3 regions of the Janthinobacterium sp. HH104 genome follow, and region 3 is predicted to be linked to each of the others. Evidence: predicted binding sites of a transcription regulator. Region 3 holds the regulator's gene; each other region holds the start of a gene.
What was found. The regulator sigma-54, encoded in region 3, starts transcription at its own class of promoters, with help from an activator protein. The targets are predictions, from matches to a motif close to TGGCANGNAANCTGCTTT.
Positions count from the first base shown of each region.

Region 1 (7,353 bases), on a different contig from region 3:
CCAAGGTCAACATCCTGATCTCGGGCGGTACGGGCAGCGGCAAGACGACCCTGCTCAACGTGCTGTCAGGCTTCATTCCCGGCAGCGAACGCATCGTCACCATCGAAGATGCGGCCGAACTGGCGCTGCGCCAGCCGCACGTGGTGCGCCTGGAAACGCGCCCGCCAAATATCGAGGGCAAGGGCGAAGTGAGCCAGCGCGCGCTGGTGCGCAATGCGCTGCGCATGCGGCCCGACCGCATTATCCTGGGCGAGGTGCGCGGCGCCGAGGCGCTCGACATGCTGCAGGCGATGAACACGGGCCATGAAGGGTCGCTGGCGACCATCCACTCGAACACGGCGCGCGACGCGCTAGCGCGGCTGGAAAACATGGTCGGCATGGCCAACGTGAACCTGACGCCGCGCGCCACGCGCCAGCAGATCTGTTCGGCCGTGACGGTGGTGATGCAAGTGTCGCGCCTGACGGACGGCGCGCGCAAGCTGGTCAGCCTGCAGGAAGTGACGGGCATGGAAGGCGACATCATCGCCATGCATGAAATTTTCCGCTTCGAGCAGACGGGTGTCGATGCCGACGGCAAGGTGCAGGGCCACTTCTGCGCCACGGGCGTGCGGCCGCGCTTTACGGAACGGCTGCGCATGTTCGGCGCGCCCGTGCCCGACAGCGTGTTCGACCCCGACCGCATCTACGAGTAAGGAGGGAACCATGGACCTGGTCTTCTACGGCTTTGCCGTGCTGCTGTTCGCCGCCTGCATCCTGATGGTGGAGGGCGTTTGGCTATGGTGGTCGGGCACGCATGGCAGCGCGGCACGACGCATCAACCGGCGCTTGCGGCTGATGGCGGCGCGCGGCGAGGGGGGCGGCGAGCGGGTCTCCATCCTCAAGCAGCGCCGCTATGCGCGTTCGCCCGGCCTGGAGCGCTTGCTGCGGCGCGCGCCGCAGGCGGCGCGGCTCGATCGTTTGCTGCTGCAATCGGGCTTGTCCTGGTCGGTGGCGCAATTCCTGGGCGGCACCGGCGCCTTGCTGCTGGCGGCCTTGCTGCTGCTGATGGCCTGGTCCATGCCTTTGCCCGGCGCCTTGCTGCTGCTGTCTTGCGCCGTGAGCGCACCGTGCTTGTGCGTGCTGCGCGCGCGCGCGGCGCGGCTGAAAAAGATCGAAGCGCAACTGCCGGAAGCGGCCGATTTCCTGGCCCGCGCGCTGCGCGCCGGGCACTCGTTTTCGAACGTGCTGCAGATGGTGGGCGATGAACTCAATGAGCCGATCAGCGGCGAATTCAAGATGGCGCATGAAGAGATCAATTACGGCGTGCCGATGAACGAGGCGCTGCAAAACCTGGCCGCGCGCATTCCGCTGACGGACTTGCGCTATCTCGTCATCGCTGTGCTGGTGCAGCGCGAATCGGGGGGAAATTTGGCCGAGGTGCTGATCAGCATCGCGCGCATCATCCGCGCCCGGCTAAAGCTGCTGGGGCAGGTGCGCGTGCTGTCGGCCGAGGGACGCATGTCGGCCTGGGTGCTGGGCCTGATGCCGGTGGTGATGATTGGCGTCATGGCGCTGGTCAACCCGCAATACATCCGCCTGCTGTGGACCGATCCCAGCGGCATCAAACTGCTGTGGTACGCGGCCGGCATGGTGGCGCTGGGCGTGGTCTGGATGCGCAATGTGATCCGCATCCGCATCTAAAACAGGAGGTGCTATGAGCGGTGCACAACTGCTGTTTCTCGTGATCGTCTTTGCCGTGGTGGTGGCGCTGGCCCTGCTGGCGTGGGTGATCTTCTTTCCTGGCACTTTGCGCCAGCGCCTGTTTGGCGCCACGGCGCCTGCCGCCAGCGAGGCGGTGGTGGAAAATGGCTGGGTGGAGAGGGTGGCGCGCGTGGCGCAGCCGTTCAGCAAGCTGTCGCTGCCGGAAGAGGGCTGGGAACGTTCGCCGCTGCGTACGCGCTTCATGAACGCGGGCTGGCGGCAAGCCAGCGCACCGGCCCTGTATTTTGCGGCGAAGACCGTGCTGGCCCTGCTGTTTCCCACCGTGCTGGGCCTGTATGCGGCCAGCGCCATGGCGGCGCAGCTGCGCAGCGTGCTGCTGTTGCTGCTGTGCGTCAGCGCCACCATCGGCTATTACCTGCCCAACCTGGTGCTGGCTAGCACGGCCAAGCGGCGCCAGCGCGACATCTTTGAAAACATCCCCGACGCGCTCGACTTGCTGACCGTCTGCGTGGAAGCGGGCCTGAGCCTGGAGCGCGCGCTGGTGAAGGTGTCGGGCGAAATCCATATCAAGAGCGTGGTGCTGGCGCAGGAATTGCAGCTGGTGCTGATGGAAATGCGCGCCGGCTTTTCCAAGGAAAAGGCGCTGCGTAACCTGGCCCTGCGCAGCGGCGTGGAAGACGTCGACACCCTGGTCGCCATGCTGATCCAATCGGAACGCTTCGGCACGAGCATGGGCGATTCGCTGCGCGTGCATTCGGAAAACCTGCGCGGCAAGCGCAGCCTGCTGGCAGAAGAGGCGGCAGCGAAGATCGCCCTGAAACTGCTGTTCCCGCTGATCTTTTGCGTCTTTCCCACCCTGATGCTGGTGCTCATGGGGCCGGCCGTGATCGAAGTCTATCGCGTGCTCGTGCCGGCCATGGCCAGCCGCTGAAAGGAACTACCATGCGCTTGACGATTTCCCGCCTGGCCGCCACCTGCGCCTGCCTGGGCCTGGCCGCCTGTACCACGCAGCTGGCCCACGTGCCGGTGGCGGCGTGGCCCGACGCCGATGCCGCCTATGCGGCGGGGCGCCAGCATTTCGAGCGGGGCGACTTGCCCGCTGCGCAAACGGCCTATGAGCAAGCCCTGCGCCATGCGCCGCGCCACGTGAACGCCCGCAACGGCCTGGCCGTGCTGCATGCGCAGCGCGGTGAACACGACGCGGCGATCGCCCATTGGCTGGCCTTGACGCAGGAGGCGGGCATGCCGCAGCCGCGGCAGGCCTATCTGTTCAGCAATCTCGGCCATGCCTATTATTTGAGCGGGCGCGATGCGCAAGCGTTGACTGCGCTGGAACAGGCCTGTCTGCTCGACCCGCTCAATGCGCAGGCCTGGCGGCACCTGGCGCAGGTGCTCGTACGGCTGGGGCAGCATGAGCGCGCCACCGTCATGCGGCGCCAGGCGGCCAGCTTGCAGGAACACGATGTGCGGCGCGACATGGCCTTGTTGCGCGGTGAGACTTCGCCGAAGGTTGTGTCAGTGCCCGCGCCGGTGCCGGATGCGCCCGCCATGGCGCGCGTGGAGATTACGCAGAGCGATGGCATGGCCCGCCTGCGGCGCGTGCCGGCGGCGGAGCGCAGCCTGCCCGTTAGCGCGTCGGTACCGGCTGCACCTGTGGCCGGTGCGCCGCATCCGCGCCTGGAAATTGTGAATGGCAACGGCGTGCCCGGCCTGGCCGCCGCGCTGGCGCGCAGCCTGGCCGGTGCTCCCGTGCAGGTGGTGCGCTTGGCCAATGAAACCAGCTTCCAGGTGGCGCGCACGCGCGTCGAATACCGGCCCGCGCAGGAGCAGGCGGCGCGCCAACTGGCCCGCCAACTCGGTGCACAGGTGCGTACCCAGGTGCAGATCCAGGCCGCCGACTGCCCCGCCAGCGAACTGCGTCTGGTGCTGGGGCGCGACCTCAGCGATCCCGCCATGCTGCACCGCTATTATCTGCAGCAATTGCAACTGGCGCGCCGGGCGCTGGCGCGGCTCGGTTAACACATCTCTGCCGGCATAAAAAAGCGGCGCCTTTGCGGGCGCCGCGTGCTTTTCATGCTGCGGATTATTTCGGCTGCCGGCGGCGCGTAAAAGCCAGGGCTGCCAGTCCCGTGCCCAGCAGGAACAAAGTGCCTGGCTCCGGTACTTGCAAGGGTTCGATGACGACGATGTCCGTGCGCGTGGATTTGGAAAAGTTCAAGGTGTAGCTGCCGGCAGGCAGGGCGAAATTCGACGTCAGCGAAAACATCGCAAAGCCATTCGTGAAGGCGCGCCCGGTGGCCGGGTCGTTGGTGCCGGCCGTCATGTTCAGGCTGAAGGGATCGAGGCTGCCGACCGTATGGTTGCCATTGACGTCGCTGCCATTGTTGGCGTCGCCATCGGGCGCGAACTGGAAGATCACGCCATCGGCATTCGCGTTCGACAGGCAGCCCACGGGACTGGACGTATTGCACGAGATATTGAAGATATCCATGATCGACACGCTCGACTTGTCACCCATGGTCGTCACGCTGGTGCGCAGGTCGCGCCGTCCCATGAAGTTGAAGGTGATGAAGCCGGCGCTCGACAGGGTCAGGTTGACGGAGCCGGTGAGCGTATCGCCTGCCGTGGCCGTGGCGGCGCCGACCGTGTCGCGCTGTGCTTCCGCAACGGCGCGCACGGTGGAGCCGGCGGCCGTGAGCATATTGCCAAAGGCATGCGCGTCGCCACGTGCGAACTCCAGGGTGGAACTGGGGCTGGGTGCGTAGTTATTTTGCGGCAAGCCGCTGCAGCCGCCGCCCGAACATACTTGCAGCACGTCCGCGTTGGCGGCCGGGCCCGTATTGACGGCGCGCGGATTGACGGCCACGCCGCCCTCGAAGAAGGCGCTGTCGCTGGCATTGCGGTTGGCGCCGGCCAGCGACAGCGCGCCGGCACTGGTGGTGATGCGGAAAGAGTTCAATTCGTTGACGGCCAGGCCGTACGCGCCGGCCTGCGCCTGGCCGCTGGCCAGCAGACTTGCCGCCGCCAGTGCGCCCAGCCAACTTAGGGTCTTGCTTCGTGTGTGATCGACGTTCATCGCAGCCTCTTATCGTAGTCAGTCTCGGAAAATCCGGGGGAGAAAGAATCCAGAATGACCTGCCTGGATTCATCTCGTAGACAGTGATAAGCAGCTTGCGTGCCACACAAAAAAAGCATATTGAATCAAGGGCTTGCGCAAAGCGGACTGAGCCGGTGGAAGCAAAGTGTAAGAAAGGCCGACGCCGCTTTCAGGTGCCCCGGTGATAGCCGAGGTGGCCGCCGGAATTGCGCGCGCAGCCGCAACCGATGCGCGCCACTTCCTCGCCTTCCGTCAGTTTCCAGTTGGTAATCGTCGTGTGCTGCCAGTCGATGTCGCTTTTCTTGACAGGCTTTACCGTCAAGGTGCGGGTTTCCGCATCCGTGTACTCCATCAGCTCCTCGTCGTCGGCGATGTCGAAATGGCGGTGGATCAGGGAAATGCCAAAGCGGTCGAGCGCGCCATAACGTTGCAGCACGTCGCGCAGTTCGCGAAAGCAGGCGAGGTCATCGGGCAGCAGCGGATTGACGGCGGAAATATCGGCGACGGGCTGCCATTGCATGGCGTGGATGTTCAGGCTGTGCATGATAGGCTCCTGTGCCCCGTGATGGTAGGACCAGGCTGCCAGAGGGGCACTGGCAACCTGTCGAAACGTCTATCGTGGCCGCAAAGCCGATGCGGCGTTTGCGCCAGATCAAAGGTGCGGCACATCGCCTCGCGCCGATAATTGCCCGGTAAAATAGGCCATGGCAAACAAAACCCCCACTTTCCCCGGCGCACGCACGGGCCGCGGCCAGGTCCTGGCCGTGCTGCTGTCGAACCGCGATCAGTCTGGCGCCGAACCGCTGCAAGGCCGCGTCTCGCTGGCCGCCATCGTCAAGGCATTGAAACGCAAATACCACTGGCCGATCGAGACGCACAGCTTTCCCGCCAACACGCAGGACGGCCGCGCCAGCTGGGCGACCGTCTACAGCCTGCCGGAAAAGGTCATAGAGACCGCGCTGGACAGCGGCGGCCGGGAGTGGCTGGAAAGCCGGGGAGTACCTGGGCGGCGCTGAGCGCGCCGCCTGCCTTGCTCGATCCCTTTATTCGAGCCGGAAGCCGACCTTCAGCGTGACCTGGAAGTGCGCCACCTTGCCATCGACGATATGCCCGCGCGATTCCGTCACTTCATACCAGTCCATATGCTTGACCGTCAGCGCCGCCTTGGCAATGGCATCGCGTATCGCCTGATCGCTGCTCTCGGTCGAAGTTCCCACCAGTTCGATCAGCTTGTAAGTGTGTGCGGACATGATATTTCCCCAGGTAGGCAAGCCAGACATCGTGAGCCTGCATTGCGCAAGCACGTGCTCATCTTGCGCCTAAATGTGCTGGACGTCATTGCGCGGTGCAGCAATGCGAGCGTGAAGTGGGGAAAGGCCAAAGTCATGCTGACAGTATTGCTGTCAATGCAAGTGGTGGCTTGAGTTACTTGACGCAATGATGATCTCTCTGGCAGAAGTCGGTTTACAATCGAACGCAATGCTACTGGGAGAATGTTCAATGAAAATCAAGAGACTGCTTCAGTACATTTTATTTTTGGCAGGTTCACTAAGTTTGGCATGTGCTGACGCTCAAGTGGTGGTGCAAGCAAGTGCAGTTAAATTGCAGCCGTACATTGATAGGGATCAGTCCGGCTTTTTCTCATGCGGCGTACGCGCCATCATCACTGACTCCAGACCGGGATTTGTCGATGCTCATGACTTTACCTTGGCAATCCGTGCCGATATGGCAGGAGGACTAATTAAAGCCGGCAAGTCTAGTACTTCAAATAGTAGTCTCGTTAAGGGAAAACCTAATACGAATGCTGTCCTGCCTGCACCAATCAAGTTCTGGATTGCCAAAGAGGCCGAAGGAAAGGCAATATCTCCACTGCACATCATTGCTGCTGAGACACCTGGATACATTCTTGAGGCTACCGACCTTAGCCTAACAGTCAGCGCAATTTTGGCAATTACAAGTGGCGAACGTATGCAGTTTGCGAATCGCTACAAGAATGAAACTGTCGATACAGTTATCGCATTCGCCGCAACGATGCCAGAGAATGAGCGGCAATCGCTACTGATTTGTCTTTCTGATGTTGCTGATCGATTAGGAGAGCTCAGCAATTGACACTGCCTTATTTGTCGAAAGGACGATCCGTACATAAACCGCTGCACACGGATTAGACAAAGCAAGCTATTCAAGGGTTAGATGGAAACGACACCTAAGCCGGAAACAAAAAGGGCTACCAGCCGAAGCGGGTAACCCTTTGATTTCCTACTGAATTCTGGTGCCGACTGCCGGTTTCGAACTGGCCACCTGATGATTACAAATCAACTGCTCTACCAAATGAGCTAAGTCGGCAAAAACTGCGCGTTGCGAATTATACGCTATTTAATGCGTGTCAGGGTCGGGCGGCCGCCTTTTTTTGGTGGCTCGTCGTCGCCTGGTGTGGCGTTGTCGCGTTGTTCGGGAGAGCTGGTTGGCACGGACGACAGGGTCGGGGCGCTGGCGGTGGGGGCGAGCACTGGCGGCGGGACGTCGGCGGAGGCCGGGCTGTCCGTCGGTTGCGCGTC
Region 1 is NZ_LRIB01000047.1:150,330-157,682, forward strand. It holds gene JAB6_RS21935 (CpaF family protein) at 1-692, shown strand, start outside; gene JAB6_RS21940 (type II secretion system F family protein) at 703-1,680, shown strand; gene JAB6_RS21945 (type II secretion system F family protein) at 1,694-2,632, shown strand; gene JAB6_RS21950 (LytR C-terminal domain-containing protein) at 2,644-3,720, shown strand; gene JAB6_RS21955 (EDSAP-1 family PEP-CTERM protein) at 3,785-4,777, opposite strand; gene JAB6_RS21960 (hypothetical protein) at 4,968-5,342, opposite strand; gene JAB6_RS21965 (hypothetical protein) at 5,503-5,814, shown strand; gene JAB6_RS21970 (dodecin) at 5,842-6,048, opposite strand; gene JAB6_RS29110 (hypothetical protein) at 6,299-6,907, shown strand; tRNA gene JAB6_RS21975 (tRNA-Thr) at 7,066-7,141, opposite strand; gene JAB6_RS21980 (ClpXP protease specificity-enhancing factor) at 7,168-7,353, opposite strand, start outside.
Region 1: JAB6_RS21955 (EDSAP-1 family PEP-CTERM protein) is a predicted target of sigma-54. The motif match lies at 4,865-4,882, and genes of this name have one in related genera.

Region 2 (7,353 bases), on a different contig from region 3:
CCGACAACATTGTTGACATTCGCGTGGTGATTGCCTGCTACGCGCTTGTGCGTCAAGCCGACCTGGGGTATAATTCGCCTCCTCAGATCAGACGACTTGCTGCCCCGCTGGGAGCAGGTTGTTGAAAAAGTTATGCCTGATGACCATAGCAAGTTGGTACCACCCCTTCCCATCCCGAACAGGACCGTGAAACAACTTTGCGCCGATGATAGTGCTGCAACCAGTGTGAAAGTAGGTTATCGTCAGGCTTGTTATATAAAAAAACCCCGCTAGGTGCGGGGTTTTTTTTCGTTTGCAGCATTCATCGGATCAGATGCCCCAGGTGATGCTTTCATTTTCCGCCTTGGCCGAGCGCAGCATTTCCATCAGGGGATAGGCGCGCTGCGAGAAATGCACTTTTTGCGCGCGCGCATGGGCACCCGTTTCGCCATCTTCCAGGGTTTCTGGCGTATGCGCGTCGTGTTCGATGTCATTTTCCGGATGCAATTTGCTTTCCGCGACTTCTTTTTCCAGCAGGGCCAGGGCATCGCCCGCTTCGGCTGGCGTGATGACGCCACGCGTGGGGTTCTTGTGCAGAATGTCGAGGATACGCTGGGCATGTTCTTGATACATCAGCACTTCAGGGGAAGATTTGGATTTGAATGAGATCAACATAAGCGCTTTCTGAAACTTGTTGTTAGTGTCGAAACAATATCACGACTTGAAATGTCGCACAGGCCGTCCGTTTGTCCCGGATTGCATATTTGCAAGCCGGATAGGGCCATCTGTTGGACAACGCACGTATTTACAAGAGCTCGCTTATCGTGAAAACACCGGTTTAAGCGATCGTTAAGTCTTAATCCAGTTTCACCGAGTCCATGAAGGTGTCGATGGTGTCACGCGACAGCTTGCTTTCTTCACCGAGAATGATGATCTGGAAGATGCGCTTATCCTGCGCCACAAAACGGCCGACCAGCAAGACAGGCTTGCCTTGTTGCGTGCCTTTGGCCTCGATGCTGAGCGAACTGCGCTGCTGCGTTCCGGCAGCCGTGCTACTGGCCGCCGATGCGGATTTTTCGCTGCGCACGGTGCCGTTGATGTTTTTCAACAGGGCAGTCTGCATGGCGGGGAGGGCCGCTTGCGCCTGTTCTGCGTTGTCGAGCACGGCGCTGCCGATGGCGAAGGTATTGCCATCGACTTCGCTGGCCGTCATGGTCAGGCTGACTTTCTTGCCATCGAGGTCGACCTCGCGTGTCAGCACGGCCGGCTTGCCTGGAAACAGGGCCGTGAACTGGGCGTCGGGGCTGCGATAGTCGCGCCAGTCGAATTTCGGGCTGCAGGCGGACAGGACGCTGGCGGCCGCGAGCGTAGCCAGAAAGAGGGCAAGTGATGGTTTTTTCATCAGCAGATGGTAGCAGCGCCGCCAGTCACGCGCAATCGCGCACGCGTGGCGTTCGCGCTGGCTGCCTTATATTTCACGCAGCACGCGCCGGTACTGGATCGCTTCGGCGACATGCGCCTGCGTAATGCCGGGGCTGCCCGCCAGGTCCGCGATGCTGCGCGCCACGCGCAGTACCCGGTGATAGGTGCGCGCCGACCAGTGCAGTCGCGCCATGGCGCCATGCAGCAGCTGTTCACCATGCGTTTCCAGGCGACAATGTTGTTCGATTTCCGTGCTGCTCAGGCGCTGGTTCGCTTTGCCCTGGCGTGCCAGCTGCAGGGCAAAGGCTGCCGCGACCCGCGTGGCAATAGCTTGCGTGCTTTCGCCGGCGCCTGCGTGCCGCCCCAGCGCCGCCGGCGGCATGGCGGCCACTTCAATCTGCAGGTCGATACGGTCGAGTAGCGGACCGGACAGGCGGCTGTGATAACGGAGTACGGCGTCCGGCGTGCAGCGGCAGCGTCCCGAAGCATGGCCCAGATAACCGCAGGGGCAGGGATTCATGGCGGCGATCAACTGGAAGCGGGCAGGAAACTCGGCCTGGCGGGCCGCGCGTGAAATGCTGATCACGCCCGACTCCATGGGCTGGCGCAGCACATCGAGTACCCGGCGCTGGAATTCGGCGATTTCATCAAGAAACAGCACGCCGCAGTGGGCCAGCGAAATTTCTCCCGGGCGCGGCACGTTGCCGCCGCCCACCAGAGCCACGCCGGACGCCGTCTGATGCGGAGCACGGTAGGGGCGCCGCTTCCAGTGTTCCACCTTGAAGTGGCCGCCCAGCGAATGCACGGCGGCCGATTCCAGCGCCTCTTCGTCGCTCATGGGCGGCAGCACGCCGGGGAAGCGGCTGGCCAGCATGGTCTTGCCCGCGCCCGGCGGCCCCACCATCAGGACGTTATGGCCACCCGCGGCCGCCACTTCCAGTGCGCGGCGCGCCTGCTGCTGTCCTTGCACGTCGGCAAAGTCCGGATACGCAAAAGCAGGTACGGCCAGCATGGGCTGGTGGCGTTGCAGGACGGTCCGGCTGGCGTGCGCAGCAAAATGCGCGCAGACCTCGAGCAGGCTGTGGGCAGGATAGATGCAGGCATCGCTGACGAGCGCCGCTTCGTCTGCGTTCGCCTGCGGCAGGATGAAGGCGCGCGGCGTGCCCGCCTGACTGCGCTGCATGGCAAAGGTCATGGCCAGGGCGCCACGGATGGGGCGCAACTGGCCCGACAGCGACAGTTCGCCAGCGAATTCGTAGTGGTGTAATTGGTCGCCCGGCAACTGGCCGGAGGCGGCCAGGATACCCAGTGCGATGGGCAGGTCGAAGCGCCCCGATTCCTTGGGCAGGTCGGCCGGCGCCAGATTGGCCGTGATGCGACGCGCCGGCATCTCAAAGCCACAGTTTTGCAGCGCGGCACGGACGCGGTCGCGCGATTCCTTCACTTCCGTATCCGGCAGGCCGACAATCGTAAACGAAGGCAAGCCATTGGCAAGGTGGACTTCGACACTTACCTCGGGCGCTTCCATGCCGGCCAGGGCGCGGCTTTTCAGGACGGCCAGACTCATCAGACTCCCCTGTGGCGCGGGCGCGGGCAGGATCAGTCTAGCGCGTGGAAGGCCGCCGGGCTTGAGCTATGCCAGCAAGGCCGTCAATATCGGCGCCTGGCTGGCGGCACTTTACGCCTTGGTGTCGTTCACGCGCGTTTCCAGCTCGATCAGGCGCAGTTCCAGTGCGTCCAGCTTGGCGCGGGTCTTGGCCAGCACTTGCGCCTGGATATCGAATTCCTCGCGCGTGACGAGGTCGAGGCGGGCGAAGCCCTGGGTCATCATCGATTTCACGTTTTTCTCGATATCCTTGGCAGGCGAGTTTTCGATGGCTTGATGGATCTTGCCTTGCAAGTCGTTAAAGAAGGTATTCATGTCCATGGTCAGTCCTTTTATGGTGCGGCCTGTGCATCGCACCATTGCGGTGCACAGCGGCGTTAATCTGGTGCGAAACTGGGCAAATTCACAATGCTTCAGCAGCCCGTACCCGCATGCCCACAGGCTTGCAGGGTATGTATGGCCGGAAACGCACCTGTCAAGGTGGCAAGAGAGCTGGCACGTATTCTGCTAAAGAAGGTATGAACGCTTTGTGATCTCCAGCCAAGATTTTAAACCTCAACCGCTTTAAAAGTTCAATAAAAGGGAATCGCCATGAAGAATCTGTCCAAGAACATGACTTTAGCTGCAGCGTTGACGCTGGCCATGGCCGCCTTGTGCGGTAGCGCCATGGCTCAGGATGCAGTGGCGGCGCCTGCTGCAGCCGAAGCCGTACCTGATAACGTGGTGAGTTACAACGTGGCGCTGACCAGCGACTACCGTTACCGCGGCATCTCGCAAAGCCGCTTGAAACCGGCCATCAGCGGCGGTGCCGACTATACCCACAACCCGACGGGTTTGTACGTCGGCACCTGGCTGTCGAGCATCAAATGGATCAAGGACGGCGGCGGCGATACCAACCTGGAATGGGATATCTACGGCGGCAAGCGGGGCGAGATCAGCAAGGATTTTACCTATGACGTGGGCGGCCTGTACTACTTCTATCCTTCGAATGGGCTGAGCACCAATGCCAACACCTTCGAGCTGTATGGCCAGCTCGGCTATGGCCCGGCCTACATCAAGTACTCGCACTCGACCACCAATCTGTTCGGCGTGGCCGACAGCAAGAACAGCGGCTACCTCGACGTGGGCGCGAATATCGATGTGCACGAAGGCTATCTGCTGAACCTGCATGTGGGCCGCCAGAAAGTCGAGCACAACGATTCCCTCAGCTACACCGACTACAAGCTGGGCGTCACCAAGGATTTTGGCATGGCAACAGTCGCCCTGGCCTACGTCAAAGCCAACATCACGTCGCTGGCACCGAATGGCAAGAATCTGGCGAAATCCGGTCTCGTGCTGACCGTATCCAAAACCTTTTAAGCGAGACTGCCATGAAAATGATTACTGCAATCATTAAACCGTTCAAACTGGACGAAGTACGCGAAGCCTTGTCGGCTATCAATGTGCAAGGCATTACCGTTACCGAAGTCAAAGGTTTCGGCCGCCAGAAAGGTCACACGGAACTCTACCGTGGAGCCGAGTATGTCGTCGACTTCTTGCCAAAAACCAAAATCGAAGCGGCCGTCGATGACGCCATTGTCGACCAGGCCATCGAAGCGATCGAAGGTGCCGCGCGTACCGGTAAAATCGGCGATGGCAAGATTTTCGTCTACAACCTGGAACAAGTCATCCGCATCCGTACCGGTGAAACCGGCAACGAAGCGCTCTAAGGGGAATATTGATGCGTAAAAATATAACAAAATTGCTAGCTGGGTTTGCCTGTCTGTGTGCGTTTGGCGTCGCCGCGCCGAGCTTTGCCGATGCCCCCGCCAAGACGGAGGCGGCCACGACTTCGGCCGTCGCCGCCCCTGCCGTCACGCCGGTGCCTGACGCAGCTGCAGCGGCCGCCGCTCCGGCCCCGGCCGCCGCCGCGCCAGCCGCCGCGCCCGTCGCCAACAAGGGCGATACCAGCTTCATGATGATCAGTACTCTGCTGGTGATCCTGATGACCATCCCCGGCCTGGCCCTGTTCTACGGCGGCCTGGTGCGCTCGAAGAACATGCTGTCGGTGCTGATGCAAGTGTTCATGGTGTTCGCGCTGGTCATCGTGCTGTGGTGTATCTACGGCTACTCGATCGCCTTCACGGAAAAAACCGCCTTCTTCGGTGGCTTCGACCGCCTGTTCCTGAACGGTATCTGGGATCCGGCCAAGGGCACGTTTGCCGCCGCCGCCACCTTCAGCAAGGGCGTCGTCATTCCCGAGTTCGTCTTTGTCGCCTTCCAGGGCACGTTTGCCGCCATCACCTGCGCGCTGATCGTCGGCGCCTTTGCCGAGCGCGCCAAGTTTTCCGCCGTGCTGGCCTTCGTCGTGCTGTGGTTCACGTTCGCCTACCTGCCAGCGGCCCACATGGTGTGGTTCTGGACCGGTCCTGACCTGATCACCAACGCCGCCACTTCGGCCAGTGAAGCCCTGAAGGCTGGCTGGATCTGGCAAAAAGGCGCGCTGGACTTCGCCGGCGGCACCGTGGTGCACATCAATGCCGCCGTCGCCGGCCTCGTGGGCGCGATCATGATCGGCAAGCGCGTCGGCTACGGCCGCGAATCGATGGCGCCGCACTCGCTGACCATGACCATGATCGGTGCGTCGCTGCTGTGGGTGGGCTGGTTCGGTTTCAATGCCGGTTCCTCGCTGGAAGCGGGCGACGTGGCTGCCCTGGCCTTCGTCAATACGCTGTTGGCCACTGCCGCCGCTACCCTGTCGTGGGTATTTGGCGAGTGGATCAGCAAAGGCAAGCCATCGATGCTCGGTGGCGCGTCCGGCGCAGTGGCCGGCCTGGTGGCGATCACCCCGGCGGCCGGCTTTGTCGGCCCGATGGGCGGCCTGGTCATCGGCTTGCTGGCCGGTGTCGTCTGCCTGTGGGGCGTGAATGGCCTGAAACGCCTGATCGGCGCTGACGATTCGCTCGACGTGTTCGGCGTGCATGGCGTGGGCGGTATCCTCGGTGCCTTGCTGACGGGCGTGTTTGCTGCACCACAATTGGGCGGCCAGGGCATCTTCGATTATGTCACCAACAAGATGTCGGCGGATCCGTACTCGATCGGCCACCAGGTGTGGGTGCAAGCGCAAGCGGTCGGCACCACCATCCTCTGGTCTGCCATCATTTCCGTCATCGCCTATAAACTGGTCGACATCGTCATCGGCCTGCGCGTACCGGAAGAAGAAGAGCGCGAAGGCCTCGATATCACCAGCCACGGCGAGCAAGCGTATCATGGCTAAATAATCACTATCTGGCATGCCAGCGTCCCGGCGCGGCATGTCCGGTGGAAAAGGCGCCTCATTGAGGTGCCTTTTTTTCGTTGTGGGAATGTAAAAGGTCTTTAAAACAAGGCTTTTGCCCCGATTTGGGGTACTTACACGGTAATATAGTCGGCAGTTCTGTGTGCTTTTTTGAATACTGCACATAATTTAAGGATGTAACTATGGTTCCCCATCTCGTCACGGCCCTGACCGGACCGCTGCTCGACCTCGAAAAAAAGATTCTGGCCGCGACGCCGGCCATTGAGCGCTGGTTTCGCATGGAGTGGCAAGAGCACACGCCGCCCTTCTATTGCTCGGTAGACTTGCGTAACGCCGGCTACAAGCTGGCGCCCGTCGATACCAATCTGTTCCCTGGCGGTTTTCATAACCTGGCCACGGAAATGCTGCCCCTGTCCGTGCAAGCGGCCATGGCCGCCATCGACAAGTATTGCCCGGACGCCCGCAACCTGCTGATCGTGCCGGAATTACACAACACCACGCCGCAGTATCTGCAAAACGTGGCGCGATTGATGCAGATCTTCCGCCAGACGGGGCTGCACGTGCGCTTCGGCTCCTGGTCGCCCGAGATTACCCAGCCGACACCGTTGGCGTTGCCAGATGGCAACATGCTCGTCATCGAGCCGCTCGTGCGCCTGAACAATGGCCGCCGCCTGGGCTTGAAGGATTTCGACCCTTGCACGATTCTGCTGAATAACGACTTGTCGGATGGCATCCCCGATATCTTGCAAAATATTCATGAGCAAAGCCTGTTGCCACCCTTGCATGCGGGCTGGGCCTTGCGCCGCAAGAGCAACCACTACACGGCTTACGATGAAGTGGTGAAAAAATTCGGCAAGATGATCGATGTCGACCCGTGGATGCTCAACCCCTTCCACGCCAAGTGCAGCGATGTGAATTTTCAGGAAGGCGAGGGCGAAGATGCGCTGGCCGCCAGCGTCGACGTGCTGCTGGCCAAGATCCGCAAGAAATACAAGGAATACGGCATCAAGGAAAAGCCGTTCGTCATCGTCAAGCCCGATGCGGGCACGTATGGCACGGGCATCATGAC
Region 2 is NZ_LRIB01000017.1:270-7,622, forward strand. It holds rRNA gene rrf (5S ribosomal RNA) at 136-248, shown strand; gene JAB6_RS04745 (DUF1840 domain-containing protein) at 310-654, opposite strand; gene JAB6_RS04750 (hypothetical protein) at 836-1,381, opposite strand; gene JAB6_RS04755 (YifB family Mg chelatase-like AAA ATPase) at 1,448-2,968, opposite strand; gene JAB6_RS04760 (accessory factor UbiK family protein) at 3,080-3,328, opposite strand; gene JAB6_RS04765 (TorF family putative porin) at 3,599-4,366, shown strand; gene JAB6_RS04770 (P-II family nitrogen regulator) at 4,378-4,716, shown strand; gene JAB6_RS04775 (ammonium transporter) at 4,728-6,263, shown strand; gene gshA (glutamate--cysteine ligase) at 6,467-7,353, shown strand, end outside.
Region 2: JAB6_RS04765 (TorF family putative porin) is a predicted target of sigma-54. The motif match lies at 3,501-3,518, and genes of this name have one in related genera.

Region 3 (7,353 bases):
TGCGCCCTTAGTTGATCACAACTGCTGGAAGCGGGTGGCCTTAAACGGCGACGACGGCGTCTTCCTCGGAGTTGTCTGGCAGATGCTTGATCGCCTCTTTACCGTGCCCTTGCACTTTGGTTTTGTATTTCATCACTTGCCTATCGAGCTTGTCGATCAGGGCATCGATCGCGGCATACAGGTCTTGTGCCAGGCTTTCCACATAGACGGTTTTGCCACTTAAACGCAGGTTGACTTCGGCCTTTTGACGTTTTTCTTTCTCTTTGAGGTTATCCACGGTCAGAATCACGGCGATATCGATAACTTGATCGAAATGACGTTTCACGCGTTCCAGCTTCGTTTGTACGTATTCACGGATGGCTGGTGTCACTTCGAGATGATGTCCGCTGATGGTGAGATTCATACACACTCCTAAAGATGATCGGGTTCGTGCGGTCCATCCTATCCGGCCCGCAGAGGAACCGAAAAAAACTTACAAACACTTACGCAGGCTCACTGGCGGAATTTTCAACGCTTCCCGGTATTTGGCAACAGTACGTCGCGCAATCACCATGCCTTGTTCCCCCAGCATGTCCGCAATCTTACTGTCGGATAAAGGATTTTTAGGGTCTTCTGCTCCTGTCAGTTGCACGATCAATGCCCGTATCGCCGTCGATGACGCTTCGCCCCCCGCTTCGGTGGCGACGTGGCTACCAAAGAAATATTTCAACTCGAACATGCCGTGCGGGGTCAGCATGTACTTTTGAGTTGTTACCCGCGAGATAGTACTCTCGTGTAAACCCAGTGTATCAGCTATTTCACGGAGCACAAGGGGGCGCATGGCAACGGCCCCGTGCGAGAAAAAGTTCTTTTGTCTTTCTACTATTGCCTGTGCCACGCGCAGGATCGTGTCGAAACGCTGGCGCATATTCTTGATCAGCCACTTGGCTTCCTGCAACTGTGCGCCCATGGCGCCCTCGCCCTTGCCCTGCTTAAGCAGGTTGGCGTACATGGCGTTGACGCGCAGGCGCGGCATGACGTCGTTGTTCAGGGTCACTTGCCAGCCATTGCGCGCGCGCTTGACGACGACGTCGGGCACCACGTAATCGGACACGTCCGAGGCGAATACGGCGCCCGGATGCGGATTGCACTGGCGAATCACCGTCTGTGCTTCGCGCAAGTCTTCATCGTCGCAATCGAGGGCTTTTTTCAGCTTGTTGAAATCGCGCTGGGCAAACCAGGCCAGGTGCTTTTCCACGATGACGAGGGCCATGCGCCGCGTCACCATGGCGATGTGCGGCAAGCGCTTGATCTGCAGCGCCAGGCATTCGGACGCATTGCGCGCGCCCACGCCGGGCGGATCGAAACTTTGCAGCAGCGACAAGGCCGTACGCATCTCGTCGGCGTCGATTTCCAGCTCTTCCGGCAGGCGCGCCAGGATGTCGTCGAGCGACTCTTCCAGGTAGCCATTGTCGTCGAGCGCGTCGATGATCAGCTCGACCAGCGCGCGGTCGCGCAATTCAAGCACCGTCACGCGCATCTGCTCCATCAGGTGTTCGCGCAGGGTGCAGTGATGGGCCTCGAGTTGCGGGCGGGAATCTTCGTCGTCGGGCGCCTTGCCCCGGCTCGCCTCGCTCCAGTCGCTGTCGCCGCCATCCGCCGCGGCCGGACCCTCGCCCGCCTCGCCGTCAAAGGTTTCCGCTTCGGCTGGCGCCGCGGGCGCCTCCTGGCCTGGCGGCTGGGGCGGCGCTTCGGCCGGCGCCGCCGTGGAACTCAAGGCCCCGTCCGACAGCAGGCGCAGCGAACGGTCGAGCGGATCGTCGAGGCGCTCGAGCAAGGGATTGTCCGTCAGCAGTTGTTCGAGTTCCTGGTGCAATTCCAGGGTGGACAATTGCAACAGGCGTATCGATTGCTGCAACTGCGGCGTCAGTGCCAGGTGCTGCGAAGTGCGCAGCTGCAATGATTGTTTCATTGGCTTACATGCGGAAGTGTTCGCCCAGATAGACCCGGCGTACCGACTCGTTCGCGATGATGTCGTCGGGGCGTCCCGACGCCAGTACCGAGCCCTGGTTGATGATGTAGGCACGGTCGCAAATACCCAGCGTCTCGCGCACATTATGATCGGTGATCAGCACGCCGATATTGCGCTCCTTCAAGAAGCGCACGATGCGCTGGATCTCGATCACGGCGATCGGATCGACGCCGGCGAACGGTTCATCGAGCAGCACGAAACGGGGATCCGTGGCCAGCGCGCGGGCGATTTCCACGCGGCGGCGCTCGCCGCCCGACAGGGACAGGGCCTGGTTCTCGCGCAGCTTTTCAATCTGCAAATCGGCCAGCAGCTTATCCAGGCGCTCCTCGATCTCGGCCTTCTTCAAAGGACGGCCTTCGACGGTCTGGATTTCCAGCACGGCGCGGATATTGTCTTCCACCGTCATCTTGCGGAAGACGGACGCTTCCTGCGGCAGATAGGACAGGCCCATCTGCGCGCGGCGGTGGATCGGCAGGCTGGAAATGTCCACGCCGCTGATGTCGATGCTGCCGCCGTCCGACGGCACCAGGCCGACGATCATGTAGAACGAGGTGGTCTTGCCGGCGCCGTTCGGGCCCAGCAAACCCACCACTTCGCCGCATTCGACTTGCAGCGAGACATCATGCACGACTTGCCGCTTGCCATAGGTTTTTTGCAGACCGCGAACGATCAGGGTGCTGCCGCAACGAGTATTGTCCATTATTTCTTTCCTGGCGCAGGCGTGGCCGGCGCTTTCTCCGCTTCAGGCGCCTTGGTCTTCGGCTGGATCACCATGCGCACGCTGCCGCCATCGGAGGTGCTGGTGCCGCTGTCGGAATTTTCCATCTTGAATACTTCCTTGCGGCTGTCATACGAGATGAAGGCGCCATTGGCCACGTCCGTCACTTTCGTGCCTTCCAGGCGCGTCAGCTTGGCCTTGGAAAACAGTTTCACCACTTCCGTCTTGTTGTCGTATTCCACGCGCTCCGCTTCGCCTTCGACCCACAGGTCGCCCGCGCCATCGCGCTTCTGGCGGAACGTGGCCAGCTTGCCGGGATCGGCCCAGAAGGTGATGAACTGATAGCCTTGCGGGTCTTCCGTGATCAATGCCCGGCCCGCCTTCATGGTCAGGGTGCCCTTGACCAGCACGACGTCGCCCGTCAGGGTACGCACTTGCTTGACGTCATCGACGTGGCCGCTGCGTGCCGTGATGACGGCTTCCTTCTCGGAATCGGCTTTCTCGGCATGCGCCACGCCCATGATGGCCAGCGAAAATACGGTCAACAGCAAGATGTTCTTCATAGTATGGTTTCCTTGTTTCATTCTGTCATTTTGCCGCCGCGGCAGGGCGCGGTTTCGGCGGGAGGACCATGCGCAGCGCATTCTGCACTTCCACCACGCCCGTGGCGTTATTGGCTTTCATGCCGATGCCATTGAGGCGCGAGGTGCCCGTCAGGATATCGACAGGCACGTCCGTTTCCATTCTTTCCTCGTCCGGAAACACCGTCAGCGCTTCCGTCCTGACCGTCAGGTTCTGCGCCTTCGGACTGGCCGCGCGGTCGATCACGACCTTGCGGTGCAGTTGCAGCCTGGTATTGTCCTGGTCGATATGCGCCAGTTCCGCATTCATGTTCAACGGCGGCATGCCGGGCGTGAGCTTGCGCACGAAGGGCTGGTCGATATCGGACGAATCGTCGGCCGGATAATGCGTGAGCTTGGTGCCCGACACGATATAGCTGGGCTTACCCGTCAAATCCATGCGCACCAGGCTGAAATTGGTGATGAAATAATCGGGCTCATCCAGATGCTTGCTGGCCTTGATGTCCTGGCTGTTCTTGTTCATCACTTCGAGCAGCCAAAAGCTGGCCAGCGCGACAACAACCGCGCCCAGCAGGGTAAAAATCGTGCGCCAGCGATGGGCGCCTCCTGGCTTACGCATAGGGTTTCACTCTTTCCAATATCACTGGCGGCAAGGTGCGCCTCACTCCAGGAACGGCGCCATGACGCGCGCATAGTTGTCCTGGGCGCGCAGCAGGAATTCGCAGATCTCGCGCACCGCGCCGCGGCCGCCTCCGGCCTGCGTCACATGGTGCGCCAGGTCCTGCGCTTCCGGACGCCCGCCCGGCACGCTGACGGCAAAACCCACGCGTTTCAGGATGGGCGCATCGATGACGTCGTCGCCGATGTAGCCGCATTGCTCTTCCGTCAAGCCCGTCAGCGCCAGCAGTTCGCGAAACGGCGTCAGCTTGTCGTGGCCGCCCTGGTGCACATGGGTAATGCCCAGGTCTTGCGCGCGGCGTGCCGTAATGGCCGAGCGGCGCGCGCTGATGATAGCCGTCTGCACGCCCGATTCCTGCAGCAGCTTGATGCCCAGGCCATCATACACATTAAACGTTTTCATCATCTCGCCATCGGGGCCGAAATGCAGGCTGCCGTCGGTGAGCACGCCATCGACGTCAAAGATCATCAGTTTGACCTTGGCCGCGCGCGCCAGGTTGTCCGCTACGCTGTCCATCAGATCACCTTCGCTTGCGTCAGGTCATGGATATGCAGGGCGCCCACCAGCTTGCCGTCGGCATCGACGACCAGCATCTGGTTGATGCGGAACTGCTCCATCACGGCCACGGCATCGACGGCCAGGCGTTCGGGCGCGATGCTGCGCGGCTGCGCATGCATGACGTCGCGGATCGCCACTTGCGTGAAATCCTGCACGCGCTCGAACATGCGGCGCAAGTCGCCATCCGTAAACACGCCCACGGGGCGGTTGTCCGCGTCGACGACGGCCGTCATGCCCATGCCCTTCTTCGTCATTTCTTCCAGCGCCTGCAGCAGGGATGCCTCTACCGGCACTTTCGGCACCCTTTCGCCGCTGCGCATGACGTCATGCACATGCGTGAGCAGGCGGCGACCCAGGGCGCCTCCAGGGTGCGAGCGGGCGAAATCTTCTTCCTTGAAGCCGCGCAAGTCGAGCAAGGCCACGGCGATCGCGTCGCCCAAGGCCAGGGTGACGGTGGTGCTGGCCGTCGGCGCCAGGTTCAGTGGGCAGGCTTCTTTCTCAACAGAAATATCCAGGTGCACATCGGCCAGCTGGGCCAGGCTGGAATTCGGTTTGCCCGTCATGGAAATCAGTACGCCGCCCATGCGTTTGACGACAGGCATGATGGCCATCAGCTCGGACGATTCGCCCGAGTACGATATGGCAATAAAAGCATCGTCCGAGGTGACCATGCCCAGGTCGCCATGGGCCGCTTCGGCCGGATGCACGAACAGGGCCGGCGTGCCGGTGGAAGCGAGGGTGGCGGCAATCTTGCGCGCGATATGGCCGGACTTGCCGATGCCGGAGACGACGACTCTTCCTTTGCATTGCAGCAACAGCGCCACGGCGCGGCCCACGCTGTCGTCCGTGGCAAGGCGCGCGTGCAGCGCAACGATGGCGTCGGACTCGATCTGCAAGGTGGTGCGGGCCAGCGCGACAGCGCGCTCGGTCGTCGCTTGCATGTCAATTCGATCAAAAGCTTTCAGCATTGTTTTTTCATGGGTTACACTCATGCCCAAAGTATAAACGAATTAGGAAAGCAAAAAACTTGCCAGTCACAACAAACAACGATTTCCATTGACCGTACCGGGCAACCCATGTTTTCCTCGCTTGAACTGACCCTGATGTTACTCGGCAGCGCCGTGCTGGGCGTGGTCGCTTTCAGAATGTTGCATTTGCCGCCCATGCTGGGCTACCTGGCCGTTGGCATCGTCATCGGCCCCCATGCGCTGGGCCTGGCGGCCGAAAACGAGGCCAGCCATACCTTGGCCGAGTTCGGCGTCGTCTTCCTGATGTTTTCCATCGGGCTCGAATTTTCTCTGCCCAAGTTCCTCGCCATGCGGCGCATCGTCTTCGGCCTTGGCATGGCGCAGGTGGTCACCACCATCATCGCCACCGTCGTCTTCGGCTGGTTCGTCGGGCGCTACCTGTCCGCCTACATCCACCTGAGCTGGCAAGCCGCGTTCGCCCTGGGCGGCGCGCTGGCCATGTCGTCGACAGCCATCGTCTCGAAAATGCTCACGGAGCGGCTCGAGCTCGAAAGCGAACACGGCCGCAAGATCATCGGCATCCTGCTGTTCCAGGATCTGGCCGTCGTGCCGTTGCTGATCCTGATTCCGGCCCTCACGCGCGATTCGGACAACCTGGCCGAAACCCTGGCCTGGGCCGGCGGCAAGGCTCTGGTCGTACTGATCTTGCTGCTGTTCATCGGCCAGAAGATGGTGCGCGGCTGGCTGACCATCGTTGCCAAGCGCCGCTCGCAAGAATTGTTCATGCTCAACCTGCTCTTGATTACCCTGGGCGCGGCGTGGATCACGGAACGGGCCGGGCTGTCGCTGGCCCTGGGCGCATTTGTTGCCGGCATGCTCATTTCCGAGACGGAATTCAAGCACCAGGTGGAAGAGGATATCAAGCCCTTCCGCGACGTGCTGCTGGGCCTGTTCTTCATCACGGTCGGCATGCTGCTCAATATCCGCGTGGTGCTCGATAACTGGTGGCTGGTCCTGCTCTTGCTATGCGCCCCTGTGCTGCTGAAATTTGCCCTGATCGCGGGCCTGGCCCGGCTGTTCGGGTCCAGCAACGGCGTGGCCTTGCGCACGGGATTGGGACTGGCGCAGGCGGGCGAGTTCGGCTTCGTGCTGCTGAACCTGGCTGGCGGCATCAAGCTGATGGACCCGTTCGTCGTGCAGGTGGTGCTGGCCTCGATGGTGCTGTCGATGCTGGTGGCGCCCTTCCTCATCGCCAAGTCCGACGCCATCGTCATGAAACTGGCGGCCAACGACTGGATGATGCAGTCGCTGGCGCTGACCAGGATCGCCACCCGCACCATGGCGTCGCAAAAACACGTGCTGATCGCCGGCTTCGGACGCAGCGGGCAAAGCCTGGCCATCCTGCTGGAGGAAGAAAAAATCGAATACCACGCGCTGGACCTGGACCCGGAACGGGTGCAGGAAGCGCAGCTGGCGGGCGCCAACGTCTCGTATGGCGATGCGGGCCGGCGCGAAAGCCTGGTGGCGGCCGGCATCTACCGGGCCAGCGCCGTCGTGATCACGTATGCCAACACGCCCTCGGCACTGAAGTTATTGCATCTGCTGAACGAAATGGCGCCGACCCTGCCCGTCATCGTGCGCAGCCACGACGATACCGACCTCGACCAGTTGAAGAAGGCGGGCGCGGCCGAAGTGGTGCCGGAATTGATGGAAGGCAGCCTGATGCTCGCTTCACATGCCTTGATCATGATGGGCGTGCCCCTGCGCCGCGTGGTGCACCGGGTGCAGGCGGCGCGCGAGGAACGCTATGCCTCGCTGCGCGGCTATTTCCACGGTTC
Region 3 is NZ_LRIB01000054.1:87,909-95,261, reverse strand. It holds gene raiA (ribosome-associated translation inhibitor RaiA) at 41-403, opposite strand; gene JAB6_RS25110 (RNA polymerase factor sigma-54) at 473-1,951, opposite strand; gene lptB (LPS export ABC transporter ATP-binding protein) at 1,956-2,711, opposite strand; gene lptA (lipopolysaccharide transport periplasmic protein LptA) at 2,711-3,292, opposite strand; gene lptC (LPS export ABC transporter periplasmic protein LptC) at 3,318-3,929, opposite strand; gene JAB6_RS25090 (HAD family hydrolase) at 3,972-4,505, opposite strand; gene JAB6_RS25085 (SIS domain-containing protein) at 4,505-5,515, opposite strand; gene JAB6_RS25080 (monovalent cation:proton antiporter family protein) at 5,624-7,353, shown strand, end outside.